4 regions of the Streptomyces sp. NPDC050806 genome follow, and region 3 is predicted to be linked to each of the others. Evidence: riboswitches for the same ligand, from Rfam matches in the RefSeq annotation. Region 3 holds a riboswitch; each other region holds the start of a gene.
The links. Region 3 has a riboswitch for cobalamin ahead of ACZ6WH_RS15585 (ABC transporter substrate-binding protein). Riboswitches for the same ligand answer to the same signal wherever they lie in the genome.
Positions count from the first base shown of each region.

Region 1 (7,594 bases), on a different contig from region 3:
GATGGCGCGGGCGACGATCGCCCGCTTGCCGTCGAGGACGCCCTTGACGTACGTGTCGAGATCGATGGCCATGGACTCACCGGCTCACAGGTCGCCGTGGCCGAGGGCGGCCGCGAGCCGCGTCACCAGGTCGTACGCCGCGTCGGGAATCACCGTGCCGGGCGGGAACACCGCCGCGGCTCCCATCTCCAGCAGCGTCGACACGTCCTGCGGCGGGATCACCCCGCCGACGACGATCATGATGTCGTCGCGGCCCTCCTCGGCGAGCGCTTCGCGAAGCGCGGGGACGAGCGTGAGGTGGCCGGCGGCCAGGGAGGACACCCCGACGATGTGCACGTCCGCCTCGACGGCCTGGCGGGCCACCTCGGCCGGGGTCTGGAACAGCGGGCCGACATCCACGTCGAAGCCGAGGTCGGCGAAGGCCGTGGCGATGACCTTCTGGCCGCGGTCGTGGCCGTCCTGGCCCATCTTGGCCACCAGGATGCGCGGCCGGCGGCCCTCGTCGTCGGCGAAGGTGTCCACCAGGGCCCGGGTGCGCTCCACGTTCGGGGACTCGCCTGCTTCGTTGCGGTACACACCGGAGATCGTACGGATCTGGCCCGCGTGCCGCCCGTACACCTTCTCCAGGGCGTCACTGATCTCGCCGACGGTCGCCTTCGCGCGGGCCGCGTTCACCGCCAGCTCCAGCAGGTTGCCCTCGCCGCCGGCCGCCCGGGTGAGCGCGTCCAGCGCGTCCTGGCAGGCCCGCTCGTCGCGCTCCGCGCGCAGCCGCCGCAGCTTCTCGATCTGCTGGGTGCGGACGGAGGAGTTGTCGACCTTCAGGACCTCGATCTGCTCGTCGGCCTCGACGCGGTACTTGTTCACACCGATCACCGGCTGGCGGCCGGAGTCGATGCGGGCCTGGGTGCGGGCCGCGGCCTCCTCGACGCGCAGCTTGGGGATGCCCGCGTCGATGGCCTGTGCCATGCCGCCCGCCTGCTCGACCTCCTGGATGTGCTGCCAGGCGCGGCGGGCGAGGTCGTACGTCAGCTTCTCGACGTACGCGCTGCCGCCCCACGGGTCGATCACGCGGGTCGTACCGGACTCCTGCTGGATCAGCAGCTGGGTGTTGCGGGCGATGCGCGCCGAGAAGTCGGTGGGCAGCGCGAGCGCCTCGTCGAGCGCGTTGGTGTGCAGCGACTGCGTGTGGCCCTGTGTGGCGGCCATGGCCTCCACACAGGTGCGCGTGACGTTGTTGAAGACGTCCTGGGCGGTGAGCGACCAGCCTGAGGTCTGGGAGTGGGTGCGGAGGGAGAGGGACTTGGTGTTCTTCGGGTCGAACTGCTTGACCAGCTTGGCCCAGAGCAGGCGGGCCGCGCGCAGCTTGGCGATCTCCATGAAGAAGTTCATGCCGATCGCCCAGAAGAAGGAGAGCCGGGGTGCGAAGGCGTCCACGTCCAGGCCCGCGTCCCGGCCGGCCCGGATGTACTCCACGCCGTCGGCGAGGGTGTAGGCCAGTTCCAGGTCGGCCGTCGCGCCGGCCTCCTGGATGTGGTAGCCGGAGATGGAGATGGAGTTGTAGCGGGGCATCCGCTGCGAGGTGTACGCGAAGATGTCGGAGATGATCCGCATCGAGGGCTTGGGCGGATAGATGTAGGTGTTGCGGACCATGAACTCCTTGAGGATGTCGTTCTGAATGGTCCCCGCCAGCTTCTCCGGCGGTACGCCCTGCTCCTCGGCGGCGACGATGTACAGCGCGAGGACCGGCAGCACCGCGCCGTTCATCGTCATCGACACCGTCATCCTGTCGAGCGGGATGCCGTCGAAGAGCTGGCGCATGTCGTAGATGGAGTCGATGGCCACGCCCGCCATGCCGACGTCACCGGTCACCCGCGGGTGGTCGCTGTCGTACCCGCGGTGCGTGGGCAGGTCGAAGGCGACCGACAGGCCCTTCTGACCTGCCGCCAGGTTCCGCCGGTAGAAGGCGTTGGACTCCTCGGCCGTGGAGAAGCCCGCGTACTGGCGGATGGTCCAGGGCTGGTTGACGTACATCGTCGGGTACGGGCCGCGCAGGTACGGGGCGGTGCCCGGGAAGGTGGCCAGGAAGTCCAGGCCCTCCAGGTCCTGCCCGGTGTAGAGCGGCTTCACCGGGATGCCTTCCGGCGTTTCCCAGAGCCGGTCGTCGCCGTCGGCGGCCTTCTTGAAGGCCGCGCGCCACTCGTCGGTGGCCGCGCTCCCGGTGGCGGGTGTCCCCAGCTCGATCGCGGAGAAGTCGGGGATGGACATCAGGACACTCCCATGCGGTCGAGCGTGGCGGAGAGCACGGCAACGGCGTCGCCGCCGGCGGACACGTAGGTGTCGACACCCGCGTACGTGCCGGGGCGGCCCGCGAGGAACACGTGGTGCGCGCCCGCTTCCCGGAGCGTCCGTGCGGTGGCTTCGGCCTGCTCCTCGTAGAGCGTGTCGCTGGAGCACAGGCACACTTCCCGGGCTCCGCTCTCCTCGAAGGTGCCTTCGGTGACGGGCTCGATGCCGCCCGCCTGGAAGAGGTTGGCGGCGAAGGTCAGCCGGGCGGTGTGGGCGGCGGCCGGGCCGAGCGCGGCGAGGAAGACGCGGGGCCGCGTGCCGGTGGCGGCGAGGTGGGCGTCGGAGCGTGCCCGCAGCGCCTCGTACGCCTCGTCCCGCCGTACCCGGGGCAGGCCCCCGGCGGGCGGCTCGGGCGCGGGTTCGCGGACGACCGGCTTCTCCGCCAGGTGCGGGAACTCGCTGACTCCGGTGAGGGGTTCGCGTCGCGCGGCGAGCTTGGCGGAGCGCTGCGACCAGGTCTCGGCCAGCCGTTCGCCGACCATGCCGGAGCGCAGCGCCGCCGCCTGCCCGCCGGACCGCTCGATCTCCTGGAAGAAGTCCCAGGCCGCGTGCGCGAGTTCGTCCGTGAGCCGTTCCACGTACCAGGAGCCGCCCGCCGGGTCGATCACCCTGGCGAGGTGCGACTCCTCGATGAGGATGGTGGAGGTGTTGCGGGCGATACGGCGCGCGAACGCGTCCGGCAGCCCGAGCGCGTGGTCGAAGGGCAGTACGGTCACGGCGTCGGCGCCCGCCACTCCGGCGGCGAGGGTGGCGACCGTGGCGCGCAGCATGTTCACCCACGGGTCGCGACGCGTCATCATCACCGGCGAGGTCACCACGTGCTGGAGCTGCGCGCCCGCCTGCGGCGCCCCGCAGGCCTCGGCCACCCGGGCCCACAGCCGGCGCGCCGCGCGCAGCTTGGCGACGGTCAGGAACTGGTCGGCGGTCGCGGCGTACCGGAACTCCAGCTGCGCGCAGGCCTCTTCCGTGCTCAGCCCGGCGTCGGTCAGCTCGCGCAGGTACGCGACGCCCGTCGCCAGGGAGCAGCCCAGTTCCTGCGCCGCCGATCCGCCTGCCTCGTGGTACGGCAGGGCGTCGACGGTCAGCGCCCGTAGCCCGGGGTACCGCGCGGCACACGATCGGGCCAGTTCGGTCACCGGGGCGATGTCGTACGAGCGTCCGGTGCGGGCCTCGTGGCCCAGCGGGTCACCGCCCAGGTTGCCCCGCGCGGCGTCGGCGGCGACGCCACGGTTCTCGTACAGCCGCAGCAGCTCCCGCGCGGCCGGTGCGACCTCGTCGCCCGCGTCCAGGACGACGGGCGCCAGGTCGAGGTACACGCCGTCGAGGACGCGGCCCAACGAGGCAACGGGAATGCCGGACCCGCCGACGGTCAGCCACAGGGAGGTGACGCCGTTCTCCAGGTCGGTCAGGACGGCTTCGCCCTCCGCGGCCGTGTGGCGCTGGCGTACGTCCCAGCCGCCGGCCGTGTTGCCCTCGGCCCGGCCGCCGCGTACGAAGGGTGCGAAGCCGGGCAGGCCGGGGTCGGGCGCGTGGTCGCGCGCGGTGTAGAGGGGGCGGGTGCGAAGCCCGTCCTCCAGCGCGGTGGACAGGGCGTACTCCGCCTCGGCGCCAGAGACTTCCTTGCCCGACTTGCGCAGCACACCCGCTACCAGGTGCTGCCACTGCTCATGTGTCGCGTCAGGGAACTCGGCCGCCAGGGAAAGCCCGTCGTCAGGCAGGACCGTCATGCTCGGATGTTAGGCCACGTTAACAATGGAGCGGCAGAGGGCAGGGCTGTGACCTTGTTCTCTTCCGCCGGGTGGCATGAACCGCCGCCCTGCCGGGGTAGGGGACCGGGCCCTCGTCGAGAAGCGGCGGACGGGCCGGCGGGGGTGGAATTACCAGGACGTCCAACTATATAGTCGCCGCCAAGGCCCGCGGTGCAGGGAAGCCGGTGCGATTCCGGCGCGGTCCCGCCACTGTGACCGGGGAGTACGCCGTCGAGCAGCACGCCACTGACGAGAGAGACGTCGGGAAGGCGGGCGGCGCGCGCTGATCCGGGAGTCAGGATACCGGCCGCGGGATGTTCCGTGTTGTCCACGAGGATGGAGCTGACACGCATGGCATCGGTGCGCGTTCACGATCCCGGCGGTCCCACCCGGCCCACCGTGATTCACCGAGGAGCCCCACCGCACACGGCCGCCACGGCCTGACGGCCCCTCCGCCATACGCGATCTCGCGCAGCCCCGCCCGCGTACGCCACCGCGTCCGCGTGCGACGGCACCGCGCGCCATCCCGGATCACCTGACGAGAGCAGGCACCCATGATCCGCGCAACCGACCGCGCCTCCGTGCGCGAGCTGACCCACTACGTCGGCGGCAAGCACATCCCGGGAACCTCGGGGTCCTACGGCGACGTGCACGACCCCAACACCGGCGAGGTCCAGGCCCGCGTGCCCCTCGCGAGCAGGGCCGAGACCGAAGCGGCGATCACCGATGCCGCGCGGGCACAGCGGGAGTGGGGCGGCTGGAACCCCCAGCGCCGCGCCCGCGTCCTCATGCGGTTCCTCCAGCTCGTCGAGCAGGAGAAGGACGCGCTGGCCCGGCTGCTGTCCTCCGAACACGGCAAGACGGTCGCCGACGCCCACGGTGACATTCAACGGGGACTGGAGGTGGTGGAGTTCGCGGCAGGCATTCCCCACCTGATGAAGGGCGAGTTCACCGACAACGCCGGCACCGGCATCGACGTCCACTCGCTGCGCGCACCCCTCGGGGTGGTCGCCGGCATCACCCCGTTCAACTTCCCGGCGATGATTCCGCTCTGGAAGGCCGCACCGGCCCTGGCCTGCGGCAACGCCTTCATCCTCAAGCCTTCCGAGCGGGATCCGTCCGTCCCGCTGCGCCTCGCCGAACTCTTCCTGGAGGCCGGCCTGCCACCCGGCGTGCTCAACGTCGTCAACGGCGGCCGGGAAGCCGTCGACACCCTCCTCGAAGACCCCCGCGTCGCCGCCCTCGGCTTCGTCGGCTCCACACCCGTCGCCGCGCACGTCTATGCCACCGCCGCCGCCCACGGCAAGCGCGCCCAGTGCTTCGGCGGCGCCAAGAACCACATGGTCGTGATGCCGGACGCCGACCTCGACCAGGCCGTGGACGCGCTGATCGGCGCCGGATACGGCTCCGCCGGTGAGCGCTGCATGGCCATCTCCGTGGCCGTCCCCGTGGGGGAGGAGACCGCCGACGCGTTGGTCGCCCGCCTGAGGGAACGCATCGCCGGGCTCCGCATCGGCCGCAGCGACGACCCCGACTCCGACTTCGGACCGCTCGTCGGCAGGGACGCCGTCGACCGGGTCCGTTCGTACGTCGACCTCGGTGTCGAGGAAGGCGCCGAACTGGTCGTCGACGGAAGGGACTTCACCCTGCCCGGACACGAGAACGGCTTCTTCGCCGGGGCCTCCCTGTTCGACCGGGTCACCCCCGCGATGCGCATCCACCAGGAGGAGATCTTTGGTCCCGTCCTGACCGTCGTACGCGCCGCCGACTACGAAGAGGCCCTGCGCCTGCCCAGCGAGCACGAGTACGGCAACGGCGTGGCCGTCTTCACCCGCGACGGCGACACCGCCCGCGACTTCGCCAGGCGCGTCGACACCGGCATGGTCGGCGTCAACGTCCCCATCCCGGTGCCCGTCGCGTACCACACCTTCGGCGGCTGGAAGCGGTCCGGCTTCGGCGACCTCAACCAGCACGGCCCCGACGCCATCCGCTTCTACACCCGTACCAAGACGGTCACCTCGCGCTGGCCCGCCGGCCTCCGCGAAGGCGCCAGCTTCACGATCCCGACGATGGGCTGACCCGCAATGACCAGCACTCTGCTCACCGAGGACCAACAGGCCCTCGTCGAGACCACCCTCGACTTCACCCAGGACCACCTCGCCCCGCACGCCCTCGAATGGGACCGCGACAAGCACTTCCCCGTCGACGTCCTCCGCAAGGCCGCCGGACTCGGCCTCGGCGGTGTCCACGTCCGCGAGCAGTCCGGCGGCTCCGGCCTCGGCCGTGCCGACGGCGTCCTCGTCTTCGAAGCCCTCGCCTCCGGCTGCCCGTCCGTCGCCGGCTACCTGTCCATCCACAACATGGTCGCCTGGATGATCGACCACTACGGTGACGCCGCACAGCGCGAGCGATGGCTTCCCCGGCTGTGCGCCATGGACGACCTGGCCGGCTACTGCCTGACCGAACCGGGCGCCGGATCGGACGCCGCGGCCCTCACCACCCGGGCCGTGCGGGACGGAGAACACTGGCTGCTCAGCGGGGTCAAGCAGTTCATCTCGGGTGCGGGAGCCGCCCAGCTGTACGTGGTGATGGCCCGCACCGGTGGCGACGGCGCCGACGGGGTGTCCGCGTTCGTCGTCGACAAGGACGACCCCGGCGTCTCCTTCGGCCCGAACGAGCGGAAGATGGGCTGGAACGCCCAGCCCACCCGGCAGGTCGTGCTGGACGCCGTCCGGCTGCCCGCCGACCGCCTCCTGGGCGGCGAGGGCCAGGGCTTCCGCATCGCCATGAACGGCCTCAACGGCGGGCGCCTCGGCATCGCCGCCTGCTCCCTCGGCGGCGCCCGCAGCGCCCTCAACGCGGCCCTCGCCCACCTCGCCGACCGCGAGGCATTCGGGCAGCGGCTCCTCGACGCTCAGGCGCTGCGCTTCCGCCTCGCCGACATGGCGACCGAACTCACCGCGGCGCGCGCCCTCGTCCAGCAGGCCGCCCAGGCGCTCGACCGCGGTGACCCACAGGCCCCGTACCTGTGCGCGATGGCGAAGAGGTTCGCCACCGACACCGGCTACTCCGTTGCGGACCGGGCGCTGCAGCTGCACGGCGGTTACGGATACCTCAGCGAGTACGGCATTGAGAAGATCGTCCGAGACCTGCGGGTCCACCGGATCCTGGAAGGAACCAACGAGATCATGCGCGTCATTGTGGCCCGCGGCCTGACGGAGGCGTTCGGATGACCGACGCGACCGGCACCGAAGCACCCGTCCTGCTGCACACCGCCGGACGGGCCGCCCACCTCACCCTCAACCGTCCCAAGGCCCTCAACGCCCTGACCCACACCATGGTCCGCCGCATCGACCGGGCACTCACCGCCTGGGAGGACGACCCGGCCGTCGAGACGGTGGTGGTCACCGGCGCGGGGGAGCGGGGCCTGTGCGCGGGCGGCGACATCCGTGCGATCCACGACGACGCACGCCACGGCGACGGCAGCGCCTCCGCCGCGT
Region 1 is NZ_JBVJIF010000005.1:321,114-328,707, forward strand. It holds gene meaB (methylmalonyl Co-A mutase-associated GTPase MeaB) at 1-72, opposite strand, end outside; gene scpA (methylmalonyl-CoA mutase) at 85-2,265, opposite strand; gene ACZ6WH_RS17555 (methylmalonyl-CoA mutase family protein) at 2,265-4,073, opposite strand; cobalamin riboswitch at 4,247-4,420, shown strand; gene ACZ6WH_RS17560 (CoA-acylating methylmalonate-semialdehyde dehydrogenase) at 4,649-6,172, shown strand; gene ACZ6WH_RS17565 (acyl-CoA dehydrogenase family protein) at 6,179-7,327, shown strand; partial or broken gene ACZ6WH_RS17570 (enoyl-CoA hydratase/isomerase family protein) at 7,324-7,594, shown strand, end outside.
Region 1: linked by a shared signal. The riboswitch ahead of ACZ6WH_RS17560 (CoA-acylating methylmalonate-semialdehyde dehydrogenase) and the one ahead of ACZ6WH_RS15585 (ABC transporter substrate-binding protein) in region 3 are both predicted to bind cobalamin.

Region 2 (7,594 bases), on a different contig from region 3:
TCGTTGATGACGATCACGTCGGGGTTCCGCTCGACGACGGTCTCCCAGCCGACCGTCGTCCAGGAGTCCGCGAGGTCGTGGGTGATGCTGCGGCCGCCCGCCTTGTCGATGATCTGCTCCGGTGCCGCGTACCGCCCCGCCGTGAACGGCTTGTCCTGGCCGCTGTCGTACAGGAACACGCTCGGCCGCGCGTCCCCCTTCGGCGCCTTCTTCCGTACGTCCGCCACCCGCTCCTTGAAGTCCGCGATCAGCTTCCGCGCCCGGTCCTGAACGCCGAACAGCTTCCCCAGCTGGGTGAGGTCGGTGTAGAGGGCGTCCAGCGGCGGCATGACACCGCGTGCCGAGCCGTGGCCGTTCCGGCAGGACTCGGTGAGGACGTACGAGTCGATGCCGAGCTTCTTCAGGGACGCCGGGGTGATCCCGTTCTCGCCGAAGCCGTAGCCGTAGCCCGCGAACACCAGGTCGGCGTGGGCGTCGACGGCCATCTCCTTGGTGATCGCCTGCTTCGACAGCCACGTCGTCTTCTTGTACGCGCCCTTCCACGGCACGTGGTCCAGGTCGCCCTTGTCGTCCGGCATCACGTAGCCGGCCATCCGGTCCTCAAGGCCCAGCGCGAACATGATCTCGGTGATGCCCACGTCGTTGGTGACCACCCGCTCGGGCACCCTGTCGAAGGTGACCTTCTTCCCGCAGTTCTCGATGGTCACGGGCCGCTGCCCGGCGGCCTTGCCGTCCCCGGACGGGGACGCCACGCGCGCGCCGCATCCGGTGAGCGCGAGGGCGAGGCAGAGGGCGCCGGCGAGGGCCGCCGCCGGGCGGATACGGGTCACGGTCATGCGGGCTCCTGGTCGGGGAGTTCGGTGGGGTCGATACGGTCGAAGAGCAGCTGGAGGGCGCCGGTCACGGGGTGGGTGACGCGGTGCGCCCGTACGCCGAACACCTCGGCCAGCAGCTCCGGCCGGAGGACGTCGTACGGTGGGCCGGCCGCGACGACGCGGCCGCCGTCGAGCACGTACAGCAGGTCGCAGTGGGACGCGGCGAGGTTCAGGTCGTGCAGTGCGGCGAGCACCGTGAGGCCGCTGCGTCGCACCAGGGACAGCACGTCCAGCTGGTGGGAGATGTCCAGGTGGTTGGTGGGTTCGTCGAGGACCAGGACCCGCGGCTGCTGGGCGAGGGCGCGGGCGATCAGTACGCGCTGCTTCTCGCCGCCGGAGAGCGAGCGGAAGCCGCGCCCGGCGAGGTGGCCCGCGCCGACCCGGTCGAGTGCGGCACCGCACAGCGCGGCGTCATCGGCTGACCGCCCGCCGAACGGGGAACCCCGGTGGTGCGGGAGCCGGCCCATCGCCACCACCTCGGCCGCGGTGAAGTCGAATTCGGCGGCGGACTCCTGGGGCAGCGCGGCCAGCCGGCGCGCGCCTGCCCGCGCGTCCATCGCGTGCAGGTCGTCGCCGTCCAGCCGGACCGTGCCCGCGGCGGGCCGCAACGCCCGGTACACGCACCGCAGCAGTGTGGACTTGCCGCTGCCGTTCGGCCCGACCACCCCGACGACCTGCCCGGCGTCGGCGCGCACGGTGATGTCCTCGACGATGCGGCTGCCCGCGAGCTCGACCGTCACCCCTTCGACGTCGACGCGCATCAGCGGCCACCCCCGAACGCATAGCCGCCGCGCCGCATCAGCAGCAGGAAGCAGGGCACGCCGAGCACGGCGGTGACCACCCCGACCGGGATCTCGGCGGGCGCCAGCAGCAGCCGGGAGACGATGTCCGCCCAGACCAGCAGCACGGCCCCGGCGAGCGGCGCGAGGACCAGCACCCGCCGGTGGTCGGCGCCGACCAGCATCCGTACGACGTGCGGCACCATCAAGCCGACGAACCCGATGGCGCCGGACACGGCGACGACCGCCGCGGTGACGGCGGCGGTGACCACGAACAGCTCGGTGCGCAGCCGGCCCGCACGCACGCCGAGCGCCGCCGCGGTCTCGTCGCCCATGGCGAGTGCGTTCAGCTGCCCGGCGCGGGCGCCGAGGTACAGCGTCCCGGCGAGCACGGTGACGGCGGCGACCGGCACCGAGCCCCAGGTCGCGCCGCCCAGGCTGCCGAGCAGCCACATCATCGCGGACCTGGCCGCCTCGCCCCGCTCGGCCCGGAAGACCATCAGGGTGGTGAGCGCGGAGAAGCCGTACGACAGGGCGGTACCGGACAGGACGAGCCGCAGCGGCGTCAGCCCGTAGGCGGTACGCGCCGCCGCGTAGACGAGCGCCATCGCCGCGAGTGCGGACAGGAACGCGGACACCGACAGCGCCCACACGCCCAGCGCGGCGAACGCGCCCAGCAGGAGTACGGCGTTGGCGCCGACCGCGGCGCCGGAGGAGACGCCGAGCACGAAGGGGTCGGCGAGCGCGTTGCGCACCATGGCCTGCACGGCCACGCCGACCGACGCGAGCCCCGCGCCGACCACGGCCGCGAGCACGGCCCGGGGCAGCCGGATCTCCCAGACGATGGTGTACCCGCCGGTCTCGTCGGCCCCGATCGTCCCGCCGGTCAGCCCGGCCGTCAGAAAGTGCAGCGTCTCGCCCCACGACACCCCGGCCGAGCCGAGTCCGACGCCGCACACGAGGGAGACGAGCAGCAGGACGCCGAGCACGGCGGCCGAGGCGGGGACCGGCGGGCGCCGGAGCGCGGGCGGTCCGGCCGCGGCGGGTGCCGGGGCGGTGGATGTGGCGGGCACGGGCGGGCGTCCTTCGCCTCGGGCCGCGTCCGTACGCACAAGGGGCGGCGCACCCGGCACCGGCCGGTCGTCCGTGCGTCATCCCTCTCGCAGTCCGCGGCGAGCAGTCGGGAGATGTGCCACCCCGCGGGTCATCGGACTCACGCGAACACCACGTACGGATCCCGCCGACGGGTCCGTGCCACGCGCTCGCGCACACCGTTGCGGGTCAGCGCCGGACTCTCACCGGACTTCCCCCACGGGGCACCCCAGCAGCCTAACAGCGCCCCAAACCCCCAGATCACGGGCTCACCGGACACGGACCACAGCCCCGGTCACTCCCCCTACGGCGCGAAAGCCCGCGCCACCGCCATGCTGTCCTCGTACACGTGGTGCCGGGTGATGAGCCCGTTCTCGACGGTGAGGTGAAGGGCGAAGCGGGGTAGGGGCGGTGCGTCGCGCGGGCGGTCCGGCGGATCTCGCCGGTCACGACGGCGTCCGGGCCGTCGACGAGGATGCGCTCGATCTCCGTGCCGACGGCCTCGGGTACGTGGTGCTCGGCGAGTTCCCGGTAGTGCGCGGCGGCGTCGGCGCGGGTGGTGCGGTGGCGGATCCAGGGGGTGGCGGCGCGGCCGTGCTCGTCCTCGGGCCAGTCCAGCTTCCAGTCGGCGTTGTCCGCGTACAGCTCGGCGATGCGCTCGGGGTCCCCCTCGCCGATGCGGCGCAGCAGTTCCGTCACGACGTCGCGGGTGGTCCCGGTCATGGTGTCTCCCCCTCCGGTCGCCGTCCGCGCGGGCACGCGGGCGGGCCGCCCATCCTGGCAGGGTGGGCGGCCCGCTGCGATCTTTTATGGCGTCGGGCGGCGGGGCCGCCGGGGGTTACTTCATCGGCTTCAGTGCGCCGCCGTGGTAGCGCACCGCCGGGTTCCAGAGGAGGAAGGAGTGGATGCCGTCGTCCTCGGCGGCGCGGATCTGGGCGGCCACTTCGGCGTCGCCGTAGGAGACGCCGAGGGAGAAGTCCTGGAGCCAGGGGACGATCTGGGCGTCGGTGTGGCGGGTCTTCTTCACGAAGTCGGCGAGGGACTTCTTGGTGATGGGGTACGGGTGGGAGTTCGGGTCGGAGACGCCGTACTCCCCCTCGGCCCAGTGCGAGGGGTAGACCATCGGCGCGATGTAGTCGCACTGCTTGGCGAACTTGCCGATGTCCTGGGCGATCTCCTTCGGGCGGGTGACCGCGACGCCGAAGACCGAGACGCCGAGGAAGGCGCCGTGTTCGCGGGCGACCGCGCGGGTCCGCGCGACCAGGCCGGCGATGGAGTCCTCCGGCGAGGTCTTGCCGAGGCCGGGGAAGGACATGCTGCTGAGCTTGCCGTCGGGGCGGCGGATGTAGTCGTAGAGGATGTCGTCGAAGCCGAGCTTCGCGGCCTCGGCGGCGAGGTCGAGGTGGTACTGGCGGACGTCCTTGTTCGCGAAGTTGGTGAAGGAGAGGGAACCGTACTTGGAGCCGGCGCCGTACGGGCCGCCGTCGGGGGTGCGGACCACCCGGTCGCGGTGGCCGTCCTTCCAGGAGGCCGAGGCCAGGACCGGGTCGCGGAAGGCGACGATGCGGCCGACGACCGCGCCGCCCGCCGCGTGGATCTCCTTGATGGCCTTCTTCGCGTCGTAGTAGCCCTTGGCCGCGCCTATCTTCTTGGCGAGCGGCACCTTCGAGTCGTAGCTGATCTCGCCCAGTTCATCCTTGATGTCGAGCTGGACGGCGTTGATCCGGTGCTCCTTCAGCAGCTTCAGCACGGGCTTCCGCAGCTGGTCGGAGGCCCAGGCCTGGCCGCTGACGTGCACCGCGCGCAGGGTCGGCCGGCGAACGGTGATCACCGCGTCCTCCCGTGCGGTGTTCCCGGCCTTGTCGGTGGCGACCGCGGTGGCCTTGGCCGGCGGCCGCGGCAGGGTCACGGAGAACGCACCGTCCTTGCCCACGCGCGCCTTCCGGCCCGCGACGGTCACCTCGGCGGCGTCCTGCGCGCGGCCCTTGACCGTGACCGGCCCGCGCAGGCTGCGGCCTTCGGTGTCGGCGACCGCGAGCTTCGGCGGCGTGGTGTCGACCTTCAGCTCGCGGGTGAGTTCGGAGCCGCCGAGCATGGAACCCTCGGTGGCGACCTTCAGTTCGTGCGTGCCGTCCCGCAGGCCGTCCAGACCCACCGTCAGGTGACGCCCAGTCGTCCGCACCGGAACCCGCTTGCCGTCCACGGTGACCTCGGCGCCGTGCAGCCCCTCCCCCTCCGGGGCGGTCACCTCCACCCCGCCCTTGCCGACGGCGGAGGCGTTCACCACCCCGCCGGCGGACGCTCCCGCCAGCCGGAAATCGGCGCCGCTGTGCTGCCCTACGAGGAGCACGCCGCCGACGACCAGGGCCATGGCCAGTACCCCGGCCAGAAGAATGACCAGCGGTCTGCGCGGGGAACGGTTACTGGAGGAATCAGCAGCATCGGTCGAGGAGTCGGACGCACCTGAGGCGTCCGAGGTGTTGAGAAAGAGCTTCTTCCAGTCGAGCCGCACAGGCACGCCCCTTCCAGGAGGTTTCGTGCATCTCCGTCGCCGTCGTCCCGTTCCCCTGCGCCGTCAGGGTCTCGTCCTCCTGTCCCTGCTCACCCTGGCGGCCTCGGCCGTCTCCTGCGCCGAGTCCCGTGGCGGTGCGCCACCGCCGGAACCCTCGGCTCCGAAAACTACCGGTGGTCGGCAGGATTCCCCCTCGGCCCGGCCCGAACACCCGCCACGTGCGAAGTCCCCGGCATCGGTGCACGCAAATGAGCTAGGAGCGGTGCCGGTTCTGATGTACCACCAGATCGTCAAGGACCCGCGCAGCGACTACGACCGCAAGCCGGCGGAGTTCCGCGCCGAACTGGAACGGCTCGCGAAGGAGGACTACGTACCCGTCACCGCGGGCGCCTACAGCAAGGGGAAGATCGACATACCGGCCGGGAAGCACCCCGTCGTCCTCACCTTCGACGACTCCACCGACAGCCAGTTCGCGCTCGGCGACGACGGCCGGCCGGACCCGGACTCCGCGATCGGCATCCTGCTCGACGTGGCCGAGCGGCACCGGGGGTTCACCCCGGCGGCCACCCTCTTCGTGAACGGTGACGCCTTCCCCGGCACGGGCACGAAGAAGGCCCTGCGGTGGCTGCACGCGCACGACTTCGAGATCGGCAACCACACGCTGGACCACGCCAACCTGCGCGATGTCTCCGCCGGGGAGGCGCAGCACCAGATAGCCGCCGGCCAGCGGGTCATCACCAAGAGCGCGCCGGGCGCGAAGGTGACCTCGATGGCCCTGCCGTTCGGCGTCCAGCCGAACCCCGCGGAGCTGGACATCAAGGGCGCGGCGGACGGCGAGCGGTACGCGTACGAGGGCGCCTACCTCGTGGGCGCGGGGCCGGCCCCCTCGCCGTACGCCACCGCCTTCGACCCGGTCGGCATCCCGCGGATCAGGTCGGCGGGCGCGCACGACAAGGACGCCCAATTCGGTTCCGCGCACTGGCTGGACGAGCTGCGGGACGGCGGGGTGAAGCGGTACACCTCGGACGGCGACCCGGGCCGCGTCTCCTACCCGAAGTCGTCCTCGGACCGGCCCGCGAAGGAGTTCAAGGACCGGACCCGGCCGTACTGAGCCCGCGCCACTGGCGCATCGCCGCACATCGGGGCGCGCACGACATCGTGCGCGCCCCGAGTGGTGTCCTTACGCCTCGGCCGTGGACACCAGCGGAAACGGCTCCCGGCTCACCCGCTGCGCGTCCTCCAGCGCCCGCCGGGCCTGGGCGTTCCGCGGCGCGATGACGTGGAAGGCGGTGCCCAGCGCCCGGGCCCGCCGGAAGACCCGGACCAGCGCCGGCACCCCGCAGCAGGCACACACCAGGGAGCAGGCACCGAGATCCACCAGGAGGCTCGCCGCGCCCCGGTTGAGGAGGATGAGCATCTCCTCACGGGTCTGGGTGACGCGGGCGCAGTCGAACTCCGGCGGGCGGAGCACCACGGCGCCGCCACCCGACTGAGTGCACCAGGAAGACCGGGGAGGACTCGTCATCACTGCTCCTGAACGGCCGGGCCGGCGCGCCGCACCGGCAGGGAATGCATCTGCCCACACGTGGTCCGCAGCATTGACGTGCCGTTCGGAAATCCGGTCACTCGTGCTCGGGGGAATTCCACGGTAGGGCGGCGGGCCGATACCCCGCCACCGCAGGGCCCGCCGCCACACGGCATTCGACGCGGATTCGCCCCGCGGGTTTACTTCCCGGTGGTCTGCCGGTTCAGTCCTTCAGCTGCGGCAATACCTTTGTGCGATAGAAGTCGAAGAATCCGCGCTGGTCCTGCCCGATCTGGTTCACATGGACGGTGTCGAATCCGGCGTTCGCGTACTCACTGAGCGCCGCGACATGCGCGTCCACGTCGTCGCCGCAGGTCACGGCGGATGCCACCTGATCTCGGGTGACCAGTGTCGAGGCCTGCTCGAAATGGCGCGGGGTCGGCAGTACCTGTCCCAGTTCGCCCGGCAGTTGTTGGTTGGGCCACAGCCGGTGTGCGGTGCTGATGGCTTCTTCCTTGTCCGTTCCCCAGCAGACCTTGAGGCCGCCGTGCACCGGTTTGCCACCGCCGCCGCCCCGCCGGAACCGCTCGATGGCGTCCGCGTCCGGCGCGACGGTGATGAATCCGTCGCCGATCCGGGCGGCCAGTTCCGTGGCGGTCGGGCCGAAGCCGGAGACATCGATCCGTACCGGTTCCTCGGGCACGGTGTAGAGCCGCGCGTTCTGCACGGTGTAGTGCTTTCCGTGGTGGCTGACTTCCTTGCCCTCGAAGAGCGACCGCATCACCTGTATCGCTTCTTCCAGCATTTCCAG
Region 2 is NZ_JBVJIF010000002.1:666,560-674,153, reverse strand. It holds gene ACZ6WH_RS08495 (ABC transporter substrate-binding protein) at 1-836, opposite strand, end outside; gene ACZ6WH_RS08490 (ABC transporter ATP-binding protein) at 833-1,636, opposite strand; gene ACZ6WH_RS08485 (FecCD family ABC transporter permease) at 1,636-2,727, opposite strand; cobalamin riboswitch at 2,836-2,986, opposite strand; partial or broken gene ACZ6WH_RS08480 (nuclear transport factor 2 family protein) at 3,051-3,469, opposite strand; gene ACZ6WH_RS08475 (putative glycoside hydrolase) at 3,585-5,264, opposite strand; gene ACZ6WH_RS08470 (polysaccharide deacetylase family protein) at 5,521-6,369, shown strand; gene ACZ6WH_RS08465 (STAS domain-containing protein) at 6,439-6,783, opposite strand; gene ACZ6WH_RS08460 (LLM class F420-dependent oxidoreductase) at 7,007-7,594, opposite strand, start outside.
Region 2: linked by a shared signal. The riboswitch ahead of ACZ6WH_RS08485 (FecCD family ABC transporter permease) and the one ahead of ACZ6WH_RS15585 (ABC transporter substrate-binding protein) in region 3 are both predicted to bind cobalamin.

Region 3 (7,594 bases):
AGGAACTGCGCAACCGCGTACGCGCCGCCCGCCAGGAACTCACCAGCAACATCGACGACCACGGCCCCACCCCCGAGCAGATCGCCGAGCACACCGGCATGCCCGTGGAGGACGTCCTGCTCGGTTCCCAGGCCCTGAACAGCTTCAGTCCCCTGTCCCTGGACGCGGAGCTGCAGAACAGCGACGACGGCTGCTCGCTCGCCGACACCCTCGGCACCCCGGAGGCGGGTTTCGACCTGGTCGTGGCCCGGGAAGCGGTCAAGCCGTACCTCACCGACCTCCCCGAGCGGGAGAAGGAGATCCTCTACCTGCGGTTCTTCCGCGACATGACGCAGAGCCGGATAGCCGAACGGCTCGGCCTCTCCCAGATGCACGTCTCCCGGATCATCTCGCGCACCTGCCGCCAGATCGCCGACCGCATCGAGGCCGGACCGGAGCGTGCGGCGGCGTGAACTCCGTACGTCTTCTCACGATCCGGCTCCGGTCGGCCGCGTACCGGCTGCTCGCGGGCCGCGGCGCCCCGCAGCCGGCCCAGGCCGGCCGGGCCCCCGTGCCCCGGCCGGCCGCTCCCGGCGAAGCGGTCTGACGACATGGCCCGGCGCTGCCGTCGCCGCAAACGCTTCCGGCCCCTCGGCAAGTGCCGAGGGGCCGGAAGATGAGTAGCGGGGACAGGATTTGAACCTGCGACCTCTGGGTTATGAGCCCAGCGAGCTACCGAGCTGCTCCACCCCGCGTCGGTGGTTTCACTCTACGCCATCGCACGCCCGTTCACCCAATCGTCGCCGTTCGGCGCCGCCCCGGCGGGCCCGCCGAAGGTACGGCGGTAGGTGTGCGGGCTGACCCCGGTGGTGCGCTTGAAGCGGTCGCGGAAGGCGGTGGGCGAGCCGAAGCCGACCTCGCCGCCGATGCGCTCGACCGGCTGCCGCGTGGTCTCCAGCAGGTGCTGGGCCCGCCGGATGCGGGCACGGTGCAGCCACTGCAGCGGGGTGGTCCCCGTCTGCTCCCGGAAGCGGCGGATGAGCGTACGGGTGCTGACCCCGGCGTGGCCGGCGATGTCGGCCAGCGTCAGCGGGCGGGCGAGGTTGTCCCGGAGCCAGTCCAGTACCGGCTCCAGCACCGATCCGTCCGGCGCGGGCACCCGGTCGTGGACGATGAACTGCGCCTGCCCGCCCTCGCGTTCCAGCGGCATCACCGACAGCCGGGCGGCGTCGGCGGCCACCGCGGAACCATGATCCCGCCGGATCATGTGCAGACACATGTCCAGCCCCGCCGCGGCGCCGGCGGAGGTGAGGAACTGCCCGTTGTCGACGTACAGCACGTTCGGGTCGACCTCGATCTCCGGATGCGTGGCGGCCAGCAGATCGGCGGCGACCCAGTGGGTGGTGGCCCGCAGCCCGTCGAGGAGCCCGGTCGCCGCCAGCGGGAAGGTGCCCGAACAGATCGAGGCGATCCGGGCACCGGCGTCGGCGGCCTGCCGCAGCGCGGCCCGCACGCCCGGACCGACCGGCGCCGTGACATCGGCGGTACCGGGCACGATGACGGTGTCCGCGCCCGCCAGCCCGTCCAGCCCCCACGGCGCCCGCAACGTGAACGTCCCCGCGTCCACCTCCGCCTCCTCGGCACAGACCCGCACCCGGTACCCCGGCCGCCCGTCCGCCAGCCGCGCACGCTGAAACACCTCGACCGGCGTCGACAGATCGAACGGAACCACCCGGGGCAACGCGAGAACGGCAACCGTCAGCATGAGGGGAACGTACCTCGCCGCCCTTTGCGCGCTGCCGGTGGCTCCCGGCCCGGCAGCGGGTGAGCGGTCAGCCGCGGTCGCCCGTCAGCAGCTCCCGCATGTGTTCCGCCGCGCGTACCGCCGCGTCGCCGCAGCAGTTGTTGAAGAGGACGTGGACGTGCTCGGCCCGGTCCGCCATGTGCCGGATGCGCGGCACCCACTCCGTCAGCTCCGATGTCCCGTACGCGTACCGGAAGCGGTCCTCCTTGCTGCCGCGGCCCCACGAGGCGCTGCGGCCGTGGAAGCGCACCACCGCCGTGTGCGGCGAGGTGACCGGGGCGACCGGCGGTACGGAGCGGGGCAGCGTCTGCGTCATGTCCACGGCCACGGCCGCCATGCCCAGCTCGGTGAGGAGTGCCGTCGTGCGTTCCGCACGGTCCCCCTGCCACCAGCCCGGGTGCCGGAACTCGACGGCCACGGGCCACCCTTGGGTGCGCTCCCGGCAGCGGGTGAGGAACGCCTCCCAGCGGGAGCCGGGCGCGCACCACGGCGGGAACTGGAAGAGGAGCGTGCCGAGGCGGCCGGCCCGCCGCAGCGGTTCCAGGGCCTGCCCGAACCGCGTCCACACCTCGTCCAGCAGTCCCGGGTCGGCGTCCCGCACGCCGCCCGGCCGCGCCGCGGCGGGACGCAGATCGGGCGGGAGCGACCGCGGCGGGGTCGGATGCCCGGTCAGCAGGGAGAACGCCTTCACGTCGAAGCGGAAGCCGTCCGGGGTGCGCTCCGCCCACAGTGCGCTGTTCCGTGCGCTGGGCAGTGCGTAGTACGTGGCGTCGACCTCCACGACGGGGAACTGCTCGGCGTAGTACCGCAGCCGGCCCTCCGGGTCCCGCCGGCCGGGCGGGTACCACCCGCTCCGCACCAGCGCCCGGTCCGTCCACGAACACGTACCGACGGCGACACCGCTCATGGCGGCCGCGTACCCCGTCCCCGCGGACTCAGCTCCGGGCGGACGGCAGGAAGCGCACGTGCGGGCGGCCGTCGGGTCCTGCCGGGGTGACGTCGGCCGCGACGCCGTAGACGTCCGCGATCAGCTCGCGGGTCAGGACCTCGGCGGGTGTGCCGCAGGCCACCACCCGGCCCTCCTTGAGGACCACGAGCTGATCGCAGTACATCGCCGCCAGGTTCAGGTCGTGCAGGGCGACGACGCTGGTGAGGCGGAGGGCGGCGATCAGGTCGAGGAGGTCGAGCTGGTGCCGGATGTCCAGGTGGTTGGTGGGCTCGTCCAGCAGCAGCTCGCGCGGCTCCTGGGCGAGGGCGCGGGCTATCTGGGTCCGCTGGCGCTCGCCGCCGGAGAGGGTGTGCCAGTGCCGGTGGGCCTTGCCCTCCAGGCCGGTGCGGGCCAGTGCGGTACGGACGGCCTCCTCGTCCGCCGCCGACGCGGGTGCCCATGCGCGGCGGTGCGGCACGCGGCCCAGCCGTACCACGTCAAGGACGGTCAACTCCGTTTGGGTGTCGGCCTGTTGGTCGACCACGGCGACGCGCTGGGCGACCGTCCGGCGGCCCGACCGAGTCAGTGGGCGGCCGTCGAGGGTGACGACACCGGAGTCCGGAGCGGTGACACCGGAGAGCAGCCGCAGCAGGGTGGACTTGCCCGACCCGTTGGGGCCGAGCAGCCCGTTGAGGGTGCCGGGGCGCGGGGTGAGGCTGACCCCGTCCAGGACCAGGGTGCCGCCGGCGGTGCGGGAGACCCGGTCGGCGCGCAGGCCCTCCGGTGCGGGATCGGTCATCGGGTGCTCCGGGTGCGGTACAGGACGAGGACGAAAGCGGGCACGCCGATCAGCGAGGTGACCACGCCCACCGGGACCTCCTGCGGGTCCAGCACCGTGCGGGCGAGCGTGTCGATCCAGATGAGGAACACCGCCCCGGCCAGCGCGGTGACCGGCAGCAGCCTGCCGTGGCCCGGTCCGGTGAGGGCGCGTGCGGCGTGCGGCAGCACCAGGCCGACGAAGCCGATCGCTCCGGCCGAGCTGACCAGCGCGGCGGTCAGCAGCGCGGTGGTGGACAGCAGGATCCACCGGGTGCGGGTCACGGAGACGCCCAGCGCGGCCGCCGCGTCCTGCCCGAACGCGAACGCGTCGAGCGACCTGGCGTGCCCGAGGCAGACCACCAGGGCCACCGCCAGCGCGGCCAGACACAGGCAGACGTCCGTCCAGCCGGCCCCGCCGAGCGAGCCGAGGAGCCAGAACAGCACGCCGCGCGTGGTCTCCGCGTCGGCCGCCGTCAGCACGATGAAGGAGGTGAGCGCGGAGAACAGCTGCATGGCCGCGACACCGGAGAGCACCACCCGGTCCGTGGATCCGCCGAGTACGTGACTGAGCAGCAGGACCAGCGCGAAGGCGCACACGGCGCCCACGAACGCACCGCCGGAGAGCGACAGCGCTCCACCGCCCACGCCGAGTACGACGATCATGACCGCGCCGGTCGAGGCGCCGGACGAGACGCCCAGGACGAAGGGGTCGGCGAGCGGGTTGCGCAGCAGCGACTGCATGACCGCGCCGCACACGGCCAGCCCGGCGCCGCACACCGCCGCGAGCAGGGTGCGGGGGAGCCGCAGGTTCCACACGATCCCGTCCCGGATGGGGGTCAGGTCACCGTGCCCCCGGCCCAGGTGGGCCGCCACCGTGGACCAGACGTCACCGACCCCGATGTCCGCCGGGCCGATGGTGATGGCCACGGCGACGGACGCGCAGAGCGCCGCGAGCCCGGCCGCCCAGGCCAGGGCCTGCCGCAGCCCGCGTATCGCGGCCGGTGCGGCGGGCCGCGCCGGGGTCACTTGTCGAGTCCGTGGCTGCGCAGCGCCGCCGCGACCTTCTCCACGGCCTCGACGGTGCGGATGGTGGGGTTCATCGACTGGCCGCTGAGCAGCACGTACCGCTTGTGCCTGACCGCGTCCATGTTCTTGGTGACCGGGTTCTCCGAGAGGAACTCGATCTTCTTCGCGGCGGTCTCGGCCGTCTCCGACCTGCGGGTGAGGTCGCCGATCACCAGGACGGCGGGGTTGCGGTCCGCGACGGTCTCCCAGTTGATCTGCGGCCACTCCTCGTGGGTGTCGTCGAAGACGTTCTTGGCGCCGAGCGCCCGGGTGACGGCGCCGGGGGCGCCGCAACAGCCCGCCATGTAGGGCGACTCGGAGTTGGCGAACCAGTACAGCATCGTGACGTCATGGGCGTCGATGCCGGCGGTGGCCTTCTTCACCCGTGCCTTCAGGCCGTCGACGAGCCGCTCGCCGCGCTCCTCGACGCCGAAGATCCTGGCCAGGTCGCGGACCTCGCCGTAGACGACGTCCATGGTCACCGGCTTCGTGCGGGACCCGTCGCCGTCGCCGCCGTTGTCCTTGCCGGTGCAGTCGCTGGGGGAGAGGTACGTCGGTACGCCCAGCTCGTCGAACTGCCCTCGCGTGGCCACCCCGCCCTTGCCGAGGGTGGAGGCGAACGAGGCAGCGACGAAGTCGGGCTCGGTGGCCAGCACCTCCTCGAAGGACGGGCCGTTGTCGGCCAGCCGCTCGACCGTGGAATCGGCCCTCTCCAGGCCCTTGAGCACCGGGTCGGTCCAGGTGGCGGTGCCCACCATGCGGTCGGCCAGACCGAGGGAGAGCATGATCTCCGTCGTTCCCTGGTTGAGGGAGACGGCGCGCTTCGGGGGGCCGTCGACGCGCACCTTCCGCCCGCAGTTGTCGAGGGAGACGGACCGGCCGGCGCTCCCGCCCTTGGCGGAGCCCTCCGTCGGCGAGGCGCCACCGCCGCATCCGGCGAGCAGCGCGGTGGCCACCAGGAAAACGGCGGCACGACGGACGGGGTGCGGGAGCGGCACGGGAGTTCCTTCGGCGTCGAGGGCTCTTGCGCGAAGCCCGGTCTGCGGTGTTCCCCCGGCACGGCCGGCGCCGGAGGCCGCCAGCAGGTCTTCGGACTCGGGCTCATCCGGACGGAACGCCTTCCCGGACCGCGTACGCCGTCCAGTGGCAGATGTCCCGCCCGTCACCCTCACCGCTGCGCGTCAGTTCCGGATTCGCACCGGATTCCCTGACCCGTACAGGTGCACATGCACATGCAAGGTACGACTGGCTCCGGCAAGCTACCACAGGCCCATGTGGCCACCGCGGCGACGGCTGCCCCCCCTGTGACTCCTCCCCCTAGGGGACGCCCCGTACATCTCCAGAGTGATCGGCAGCGCGGCCGTACATCCCGAGAGCGACCGGGATAACCGCAGGTGGGGGGACGTCCGGCGGCTTCCTCGGCACATAGCGTCGGTGCCTGACCGACGCAAGTGACCAGGAGGACTCGGGATGTACGGGAAGGCATTCGCTCCGGAGTATCAAGGGGAGCTGGGGGCGGAGTTGAGTGTCAACTCCTCGTACGAGGACGTGCTCGTCGCCGCGCGGCGCGCACGGGACGCGGCCGGGGGGCCGGGGGACGCCGCACGGGCCGCGCTCGCCGAGGCGGAGGCCGGACGGCGGCTCGGGAGGGTGGCCGAGGCCGAGGCCGCGTGGCGGGCCAGCTACCGGAGCGCGCGGACGGCGGGGGAGCCCGGCAGCATGGCGTGGGCGCTGTGGAGCGGCGGCACGCTCGCCCGCCAGTGCGGGCGGCTCGCGCTCGCGCGCCGGCTGCTCGCGGCGGCCGTCGCGTTCGCCGAACCGAGCGGCGACCGCCTCGCGCACGGCTACGCGCTCGCCGGGCTCGCCGAGACCGGCCGCATACAGGGGGACTACGAGGCCGTCGCGGAGCTGCACGAAGAGCTGCTGGCACAGGCCAGGGCGCACGGTGAGGCGCGGCACATGGTGTGGGCGATGTCGGGGATCGCGCAGATGCACCGCAACACCGGCGGATACGCGGAGGCCCTGGCGCTGTTCGAGGAGTCGGCGCAGGTCGCCGAGCGGGCCGAGGACTGGCGGGGGCTCGCCTGGTCGCTGCGGGGCGTGGCCGACGTACGGTCCGTGCTGGGGGAGACCGAGGAGGCGCTGCGGCTGCTCGGCCGGGGCGAGGCCCTCTGCCGGGAGCTGGACCTCGCGGGGGCGCTGGCCTACAACCGCAAGATGCGCGGCAACGTGCTGTACCGGGCCGGGCGGTACGAGGAGGCCGCCGTGGTCTACAGCGGCGCGCTGGCGGAGTTCCGGTCGATGTCCGAACCGCGGGGCACGGCGCTCGCGCGGCTGGGGCTGGTGAAGTCCCGGGCGCACCTGGGGTGGCCGTACGACGAGGTGGCCGCCGAGCTGGACGACGTCGAGCGCGAGGTCACCCGGATCGGGCTGCGGCACGCCCGGGACATGGTCAGGTCCTTCCGCGCAGAGCTGTCGGCGGAAAGAACTGCCGTACCGGCTCCCGGTGCCACCACGCCCCGGTCTCCCGCAGTTCCCGCCAGGTTGTGAAGCGGTAGCGGTAGAACTGGGCGCGTACGTGGCGGGGCGGCGCGTCCGGGAAGGGGTTCCGGCGCAGCAGCCGCACGGTGTCCGGGTCGTTTTCCAGCAGTCGCTCCAGGAAGGGGCCGAACCAGCGGCTCGCGTAGCCCGGCGACAGCGCCGCGAACCACATCAGCCAGTCCAGCCGCAGGTGGTACGGGGCGAACGGGCGCGGCATCCGGCGCACGTCCCCCGGCTTGCCCTTGAAGTCGTACTCCCGCCACTCGGTGGCATCGGTGATCACCTCGTCCGCCGTGCCCTCGACGACCACCTCGTGCCGGACGCGGGTGACGGAACCGAAGGCGCCGTACGAGTTGACCAGGTGCAGCGGCTCGTACGAGGTGTTCATTCGCTGCTGCCGGGAGACCAGATTGTGGGCCGGGCGGTAGCTGAGCACGAGGACGGCCGCGGTCACGGCG
Region 3 is NZ_JBVJIF010000004.1:630,183-637,776, reverse strand. It holds gene ACZ6WH_RS15620 (SigB/SigF/SigG family RNA polymerase sigma factor) at 1-452, shown strand, start outside; gene ACZ6WH_RS15615 (hypothetical protein) at 449-586, shown strand; tRNA gene ACZ6WH_RS15610 (tRNA-Met) at 661-734, opposite strand; gene ACZ6WH_RS15605 (GlxA family transcriptional regulator) at 749-1,744, opposite strand; gene ACZ6WH_RS15600 (DUF72 domain-containing protein) at 1,812-2,690, opposite strand; gene ACZ6WH_RS15595 (ABC transporter ATP-binding protein) at 2,719-3,510, opposite strand; gene ACZ6WH_RS15590 (FecCD family ABC transporter permease) at 3,507-4,556, opposite strand; gene ACZ6WH_RS15585 (ABC transporter substrate-binding protein) at 4,553-5,593, opposite strand; cobalamin riboswitch at 5,659-5,860, opposite strand; gene ACZ6WH_RS15580 (tetratricopeptide repeat protein) at 6,066-7,145, shown strand; gene ACZ6WH_RS15575 (lipase maturation factor family protein) at 7,048-7,594, opposite strand, start outside.

Region 4 (7,594 bases), on a different contig from region 3:
GCTCGGCGTCTCCAACTACGCCGCCTGGCAGATCGCCGAACTGACCCGGACCGCCGACGAAACGGGCGCGCCGCGCCCCGTCGTCGCGCAGCAGCTGCACAACCTCCTCGCCCGCCGTATCGAGGAGGAGTACACCGAGTACGCCGCCGTGAGCGGCCTGCGCACCATGGTCTACAACCCGCTCGGCGGTGGGCTCCTCACCGGACGGCACCACTTCGGCGCGGACCCGGCCACCGGCCGCTTCGGCGACTCCAGGCTCGCCGCGATGTACCGGCAGCGCTACTGGAACGAGGACCTCTTCGCCGCGGTCGCGCGGCTCACCGCGATCGCCGAGGGCGCCGGCCTCCCGCTCACCGAACTGGCCCTGCGCTGGCTGCTGGACCGCCCGTCCACCGACGCGCTGCTGCTCGGCGGCTCCCGGGTCGGCCACCTGCGCGCCAACCTCGCCGCCGCCCAGGCAGGTCCGCTCCCCGCCGACGTCACCGAAGCCTGCGACGCCGTGGGCGCCGGCCTGCGCGGCCCCATGCCCGCCTACAACCGCTGAGCCGCGAACCCTTACCTCCGGAGGGACACCCGTATGACCACCGCAGCCGAATTCACCACCGCCCTGCGCACCAGGCAGCGCCTCATCGGCTACTGGTCGCTGCTCGACTCGCCGGTCGCCGCCGAGCGCCTGGCGCGGATCGGCTACGACTACCTCGCGTTCGACGCCCAGCACGGCCTCTTCGGCTACCAGGGGCTGCTGAACAACCTGATCGCCACCGACACCCGCGGCTCCACCGCCGTCGGCATCGTCCGGGTCGAGGCCAACGACATGACGTACATCGGCCGTGCCCTGGACGCCGGGGCCGCCGCCGTCATCGTGCCGCTCGTCGACACCGCGCAGGACGCCGCCGACGCGGTCGCCGCCGCGCGCTATCCGTCCCCTGCCTCCGGCGGGGAGACCCCACTGCACGGCCGCCGCTCCTACGGACCCATGCGCGCCCAGCTGCGGATCGGCCCGGACCCGGCCGACACCCACGAGCAGACCGCCGTCCTCGCGATGATCGAGACCGCCGACGGGCTCGCCAACGTCGAGGAGATCTGCGCGACCCCCGGCCTCGACGGCATCTACGTCGGCCCCTCCGACCTGCGCCTGGCCATCGGCGGGAAGACCTCGGCCGACCCGGACGTGGCCGAGGATTTCGAGGCGGCCCTCGCCCGGATCCGCAAGGCGGCCGAGGCCGCCGGGATCGCCGCCGGCATCCACAACGCCGACGGCGCGAGCGCCGCCCGCCGCCTCGACGAGGGCTACACCTTCGCCACCGTCAGCGCCGACGTGGTCCACCTCCAGCAGATCGCCGCCGCGCACCTCGACGCGGCCCGGGGCACCCGGTCGTGACCGCGGCGGACGCGTGCGGGCCGGGCCGCACCACGCTCATCACCACGCCGACCTTCGCGCGGCACGCGGCCGAGCCGTGGCAACTGCTCGCCGACGGCGGGGCCGGCCCGCTCCGCCCGTACGAGGACACCGCGCTGCCCCCGCACGAGCTGCCTCGCCGGCTCGCCGGCGCCGACGCCGTCATCGCGGGCATGGACCGGATCACCGCCGAGGTGATGGACGCCGCGCCGCGGCTGAAGGTCATCGCCAAGCACGGCGTGGGCACCGACACCATCGACCTCGACGCGGCGCGCGCACGCGGCATCCCCGTGGTGTGCGCGCCCGGCTCCAACTCCCGCGCCGTCGCCGAGTACACCTTCGGGCTCATCCTCGACGCCACCCGCCGGATCTCCGCCTCGCACACCGCGGTCGTGGCGGGCGGCTGGCCCAAGCACTTCGGTCCCGAGCTGCACGGCAGGACCCTCGGCGTCGTCGGCTTCGGCCGGATCGGCCGGCTGGTCGCGGGCTACGCACGGGCCTTCGGGATGCGCGTCCTCGCCCACGACCCGTACGTGCCCGGCGACGCCGTGACCGCCGAGGGCGCCGAACCGGCCGCGCTCGTAGCCCTGTTGGGCCGAGCCGACATCGTCACACTGCACCTGCCGCCCGCCGGAGAACCGCTGCTGACCGCCGCCCGGCTGGCCGCCATGAAGCCCGGCGCCGTGCTGGTCAACGCGGCCCGGGGCGACCTCGTCGACGACACCGCGCTCGCCGCGGCGCTGCACTCCGGGCAGCTGGCCGCCGCCGCGCTCGACGCGTTCGCCGTCGAACCGCTGCCGGACGGCCACCCGCTGCGCACCGCACCGCGCGTGACCCTCACCTCCCACATGGCCGCCTGCACTCCGGAGGCCAACCGCGCCATGGGCCTGACGGTCGCCGAGGACGTCCTCCGCGTCCTCGCCGGGCAGGCCCCGCTCCACCCCGCGGGCTGAGGCGGCCCCGTACGCGCTCCGCGTGCACCGGCTCGCGCGCAGCCCCCCCACCGCACCGCTGTTTCCCTTCCGCTCCGGCGACGGCGCCGGATCCAGCAAAGGAACACCGCCATGCCGACCACCGAGACCGCCCCGCCAGTGGCGCCCGCGCAGGCCGATCCGTACGCCCTGCGCGCCGAGGACGCCCGGCCGGCGCCCGCCTCCTTCCGGGACCGGCTGCGCCACCTCGGCCCCGGCTTCGTGCTGTCCGCCGCCGTGGTCGGCTCCGGGGAGCTGATCACCACCACCGCGCTCGGCGCCAAGGCCGGGTTCGCGCTGCTGTGGCTGGTGATCGTGTCGACCGGCGTCAAGGTCTGGGTGCAGATGGAGCTGGCCCGCTGGACCATCCTCAACGGCCGTACGGCGCTGGAGGGTTACCGCGAGGTCGGGCCCCGCATCGGCCGGCTGGGGTGGATCAACTGGCTCTGGATCGGTATGGACTTCGCCAAGATGTTCCAACGCGGGGGCATCATCGGCGGCACCGCCGCGGCGTGTTCCGTGCTCTGGCCGGTGATCGGCGGGCCGCTGAGCGCCGGTTCGCTCGCGCTCTGGGCCGTGACCGTCACCCTGGCCGCCGTCCTCCTGCTCCAGACGGGCAAGTACAGCCTGGTGGAACGCGCCTGCGTGGCCTCCGTCATCGTCTTCACACTGATCACCGTCAGTCTCGCGGTGGGCCTGCCCGGGACCGGGTTCGGCTACGGCGCCGGCGAACTCGGCAGCGGTTTCGGCTTCGACATCCCGGCGGGCACGGTCGGCATCGCCCTCGCCGTCTTCGGCATCACCGGCGTCGGCGCCGACGAGATGACGACGTACACGTACTGGTGCCTGGAGAAGGGCTACGCGCGCTGGGCAGGCCCCGACGACGGCAGCGAGGAGCGGGCCCGGCGGGCCGCGGGCTGGATCAAGGTGATGCGGCTGGACGCGCTGGCCGGGCTGGCGGTGTGCGTGGTGTGCACCCTGTCCTTCTACGTGATCGGCGCGGCCGTGCTGCACCCGCAGGGTCTGGTGCCCGAGGGCAACGCGATGATCACCACGCTCTCGCGGATCTACACCGACACCATGGGCCCCTGGGCCGAGTATCTGTTCCTCGTGGGCGCCGTCGCGGTGCTCTTCTCCACCCTCATCGGCTCCACCGCCTCCGTGCCCCGGCTGTGGACCAACACCCTCGGGATGCTCGGCGTCATCGACTGGAGCGACGTACGCAGCCGCACCCGCACCATCCGCGTCCTCACCTGGACCCTGCCGCTGATATGGACCTGCTTCTTCCTGTGGGTGCAGTCCCCGGTCCTGATGGTCCAGATCGGCGGCATCGGCGGCGGGATCTTCCTGCTCGCCGTGGTGGTCGCGGTCTGGCGGCTCCGCCACACCGGCGTACCACGGCGTTTCCGTACAAGTCCGTGGATGACCGTCGCGCTGGTCGTCAGCAGCGTCGCCATCCTGTGCGTCGGCGTCTACGGAGTCCTGGAGACGGTGGGCGTGGTCACGGCCGGGTGAGCGGCACGGCCGTGCTTGCCAGCACCGACGGCCTGGCACTACTGTCGCCACGCCTTGGTAACGGGAAATCCGGTGTGATGCCGGTGCGGCCCTCGCCACTGTGATCGGGAAGTCCGGCTCCGGCCCTCGCGGGCAGCCACTGGGTCCTTGTGACCCGGGAAGGCGGAGCACGGGCGGTGGTACCCGTCAGCCAGGAGACCGGCCTCGGCACGTCAACCATCCACGAGGTGCTGGAGAGGGTCTGCTGAGCCATGCACATTGCCGAGGGTTTTCTGCCACCGGCGCACGCGGTCGCCTGGGGCGTCGCGTCGGCGCCGTTCGTCGTCCACGGAGTCCGGTCACTCACCCGTGAGGTCAGGGAGCACCCCGAGAGCACCCTGCTCCTCGGCGCTTCGGGCGCCTTCACGTTCGTCCTGTCCGCGCTGAAACTGCCTTCGGTGACCGGAAGTTGTTCGCATCCCACCGGTACCGGCCTCGGCGCCATCCTGTTCCGCCCGCCGATCATGGCGGTGCTCGGCACCATCACGCTGCTCTTCCAGGCGCTGCTGCTGGCGCACGGCGGCCTGACCACGCTCGGCGCCAACGCCTTCTCGATGGCGATCGTCGGGCCGTGGGCGGGGTACGGCGTCTACCGGCTGCTGCGCCGGTACGGCGTGCCGCTGATGGTCACCGTGTTCTTCGGCGCGTTCGTCGCCGACCTCTCCACCTACTGCGTCACCAGCGTGCAGCTGGCGCTGGCCTTCCCCGACCCGGGCAGCGGCTTCCTGGGCGCGCTGGGCAAGTTCGGCTCCATCTTCGCCGTCACGCAGATCCCGCTCGCCATCAGCGAGGGGCTCCTGACCGTCCTGGTGATGCGGCTCCTGGTGCAGTCCAGCAAGGGCGAACTGACCCGGCTGGGCGTGCTCCTGAGCGGCGAGCGGAAGCAGTCCGACGCGACCGCGGAGGCGGCCCGGTGAAGCGCCACACGAAGATCAACGCACTGCTGCTGCTCGCGGTGGTCGCACTCGCCGTCCTGCCGCTGGCCCTCGGCCTCGGCGACCACAAGAAGGAACCGTTCACCGGCTCCGACGCCGAGGCGGAGACCGCGATCACCAAGATCGAGCCGGACTACGAGCCGTGGTTCTCGCCGCTCTACGAACCGCCGTCCGGGGAGATCGAGTCGGCGCTGTTCGCCCTCCAGGCCGCCCTCGGCGCCGGCGTGCTCGCGTACTACTTCGGGCTGCGCCGCGGCCGCCGGCAGGGCGAGGAGCGGGCGCGGGCACGTCAGGACGACGGGCCCGCGCCGGACGGTGCCGGGACATCGGCCGCCGAAGGGGCCTGAGCCCCCGTGCTGCCGATCGACGCGGCGGCGCACAGCAGTCGCTGGCGCCGCCGCCACCCCGTGGACAAGGCCGTGCTCGGACTGGGGCTCACCGTCCTGGCGATCTCCCTGCCGCCCTGGCCGGGCGCCGCGCTCGTCCTGCTGACCGCGCTCGCGGTACTGCTCGGCCCGGCGGGCGTGCCCGGACGCCGGCTGTGGCGCGCGTACCGGGTGCCGCTGGGCTTCTGCGTCACCGGCGCGCTGCCCCTGCTCGTACAGGTCGGCGGCGCGGACGGCTTCGTGTCGCCGGCCGAGGGCGGTGCGGTCCGGGCCGCCGAGCTGCTGCTGCGTACCTCGGCCGCCTCCCTCGGCGTGCTGCTGTTCGCCTTCACCACCCCGATGTCCGACCTGCTGCCGCGGCTGGTGCGGGCCGGGGTGCCGGCGCCCGTCGTGGACGTCGCGCTGGTCACGTACCGCATGAGCTTCCTGCTGCTCGACTCCGTGCGGCGGATCCGCGAGGCGCAGGCCGCGCGGCTGGGGCACACCACGCGGGCGGCCGCCTGGCGTTCGCTCGGCGGGCTCGCCGCCACCGCCTTCGTGCGGGCCTTCGACCGGGCGGCGCGGCTCCAGACCGGGCTCGCCGGACGCGGGTACGACGGCACGCTGCGCGTCCTGGTGCCCGAGGCACGGATCTCCGCGCGCTTCACGGCGGCGAGCGCGGCGCTGCTGGTCGCGCTGGCCGTCCTCACCCTCGTTCTGGAAAGGCCGCTGTCATGAGCGACTCCCCCGCCCTGCTCACGCTGCGGGGCGCCTCCTTCGCGTACGAGGACGGGCCCGCCGTCCTGCGCGACCTCGACTTCGATGTGCCCGAGGGGCGCGCGCTCGCCCTGCTGGGGCGCAACGGCAGCGGCAAGACGACGCTGATGCGGCTGCTCAGCGGCGGACTCGCGCCGCGCACCGGGCGGCTGGCGGTCGCCGGTGAGCCGGTGCGGTACGACCGCAAGGGGCTGACCCGGCTGCGGACCACCGTGCAGCTGGTGGTGCAGGACCCGGACGACCAGCTGTTCGCCGCCTCGGTCGCCCAGGACGTGTCCTTCGGTCCGCTGAACCTCGGCCTGCCCGACACGGACGTGCGGGCCCGCGTCGAGGAGGCGCTGGCCGCGCTGGACATCGCCGCGCTCGCCGACCGCCCCACCCACCTCCTGTCGTACGGGCAGCGCAAGCGGACCGCGATCGCCGGGGCGGTCGCCATGCGGCCGAGGGTGCTGATCCTCGACGAGCCGACCGCCGGGCTCGACCCGGACGGCCAGGAACGGCTGCTCGCCACCCTCGACGGGCTCCGCGCGGGCGGCACCACGGTGGTGATGGCGACCCACGACGTGGACCTGGCGCTGCGCTGGTCCGACGACGCCGCGCTGCTCACCCCGCAGGGCGTGCACACCGGCCCGACCGCCGCGACGCTGGCGCGCACGGACCTCCTCCACGACGCCGGGCTGCGGCTGCCGTGGGGCGTCGCGGTGACCGGCCTGCTCCGCGCGCACGGGCTGCTGCCGGACACGGCGCCGGGCCCCCGCACCCCGGAGGAGCTGGCTGCGGGTACCCCCGCGGTGCCCGCCGATGGCTGACCAGCGCCGGGCGCTGCCGGTCACCGTCGACGGCACGGAGCTGCCGAGGCGGTGCCAAGCGCAGACCCCTTGACACCTCTCTTCCGCGGGCTCATAGTTCTCGCCGCTCAGCGCAACGGCGTTGCGCTGAGCGCACCGACCGGCGCAAGGAGGCCGGTCCCGGGAAGAGAGGTGCGGACACATGGCCGACGCGGGCCCCGAGGAGACGGCTCCTCGCAGGACTCCGGCGGCGGGCGGCATTCTGCAGAGCGCCGACCGCGCTCTGGTCGCCCTGCTCACCTTCTCCGAACGGCGCCCCGAGTGGGGCGTGAGTGAACTCGCCCGCCACCACGGCTGGGACAAGGCCGTGGCACAGCGGCTGCTCACCACCCTCATGGCCCGCGGCTTCCTCGTCTGCGACCCCGCCACCCGCCGCTACCGTCTCGGGCCCTCGGTGTCCCGGCTGGCCCGGGTCGGTGAGCACAGCGGCGTCCTGCCGTCACTGGTGCGCCCGACCCTCGCACAGCTGCTCCGGGAGACCGGCGAGAGCGTCGTACTGAACGTCCCGAACGGCAGCGGCTACCGCTGCGCCGCGGCCGTGGACGGTACCGGGCCCATCCGCTACACCGCGATCGTGGGCGCCCTCATACCGGGCCACGCCGGTGCCTCCGGGCACGCGATCTTCGCCCACTACCCCGAGGCGGAGATCCGGCAGATCTTCGGAGCCACCCCGCTCCAGCGCTTCAACGACAACACCATCACCGACTTCGACGCGCTCCTGGAGTGCTACGCCGAGGTCCGCAGG
Region 4 is NZ_JBVJIF010000010.1:295,085-302,678, reverse strand. It holds gene ACZ6WH_RS30765 (aldo/keto reductase) at 1-544, shown strand, start outside; gene ACZ6WH_RS30760 (HpcH/HpaI aldolase family protein) at 578-1,381, shown strand; gene ACZ6WH_RS30755 (phosphoglycerate dehydrogenase) at 1,378-2,352, shown strand; gene ACZ6WH_RS30750 (Nramp family divalent metal transporter) at 2,464-3,885, shown strand; cobalamin riboswitch at 3,924-4,106, shown strand; gene ACZ6WH_RS30745 (energy-coupling factor ABC transporter permease) at 4,137-4,841, shown strand; gene ACZ6WH_RS30740 (energy-coupling factor ABC transporter substrate-binding protein) at 4,838-5,206, shown strand; gene cbiQ (cobalt ECF transporter T component CbiQ) at 5,213-5,962, shown strand; gene ACZ6WH_RS30730 (ATP-binding cassette domain-containing protein) at 5,959-6,810, shown strand; gene ACZ6WH_RS30725 (IclR family transcriptional regulator) at 6,992-7,594, shown strand, end outside.
Region 4: linked by a shared signal. The riboswitch ahead of ACZ6WH_RS30745 (energy-coupling factor ABC transporter permease) and the one ahead of ACZ6WH_RS15585 (ABC transporter substrate-binding protein) in region 3 are both predicted to bind cobalamin.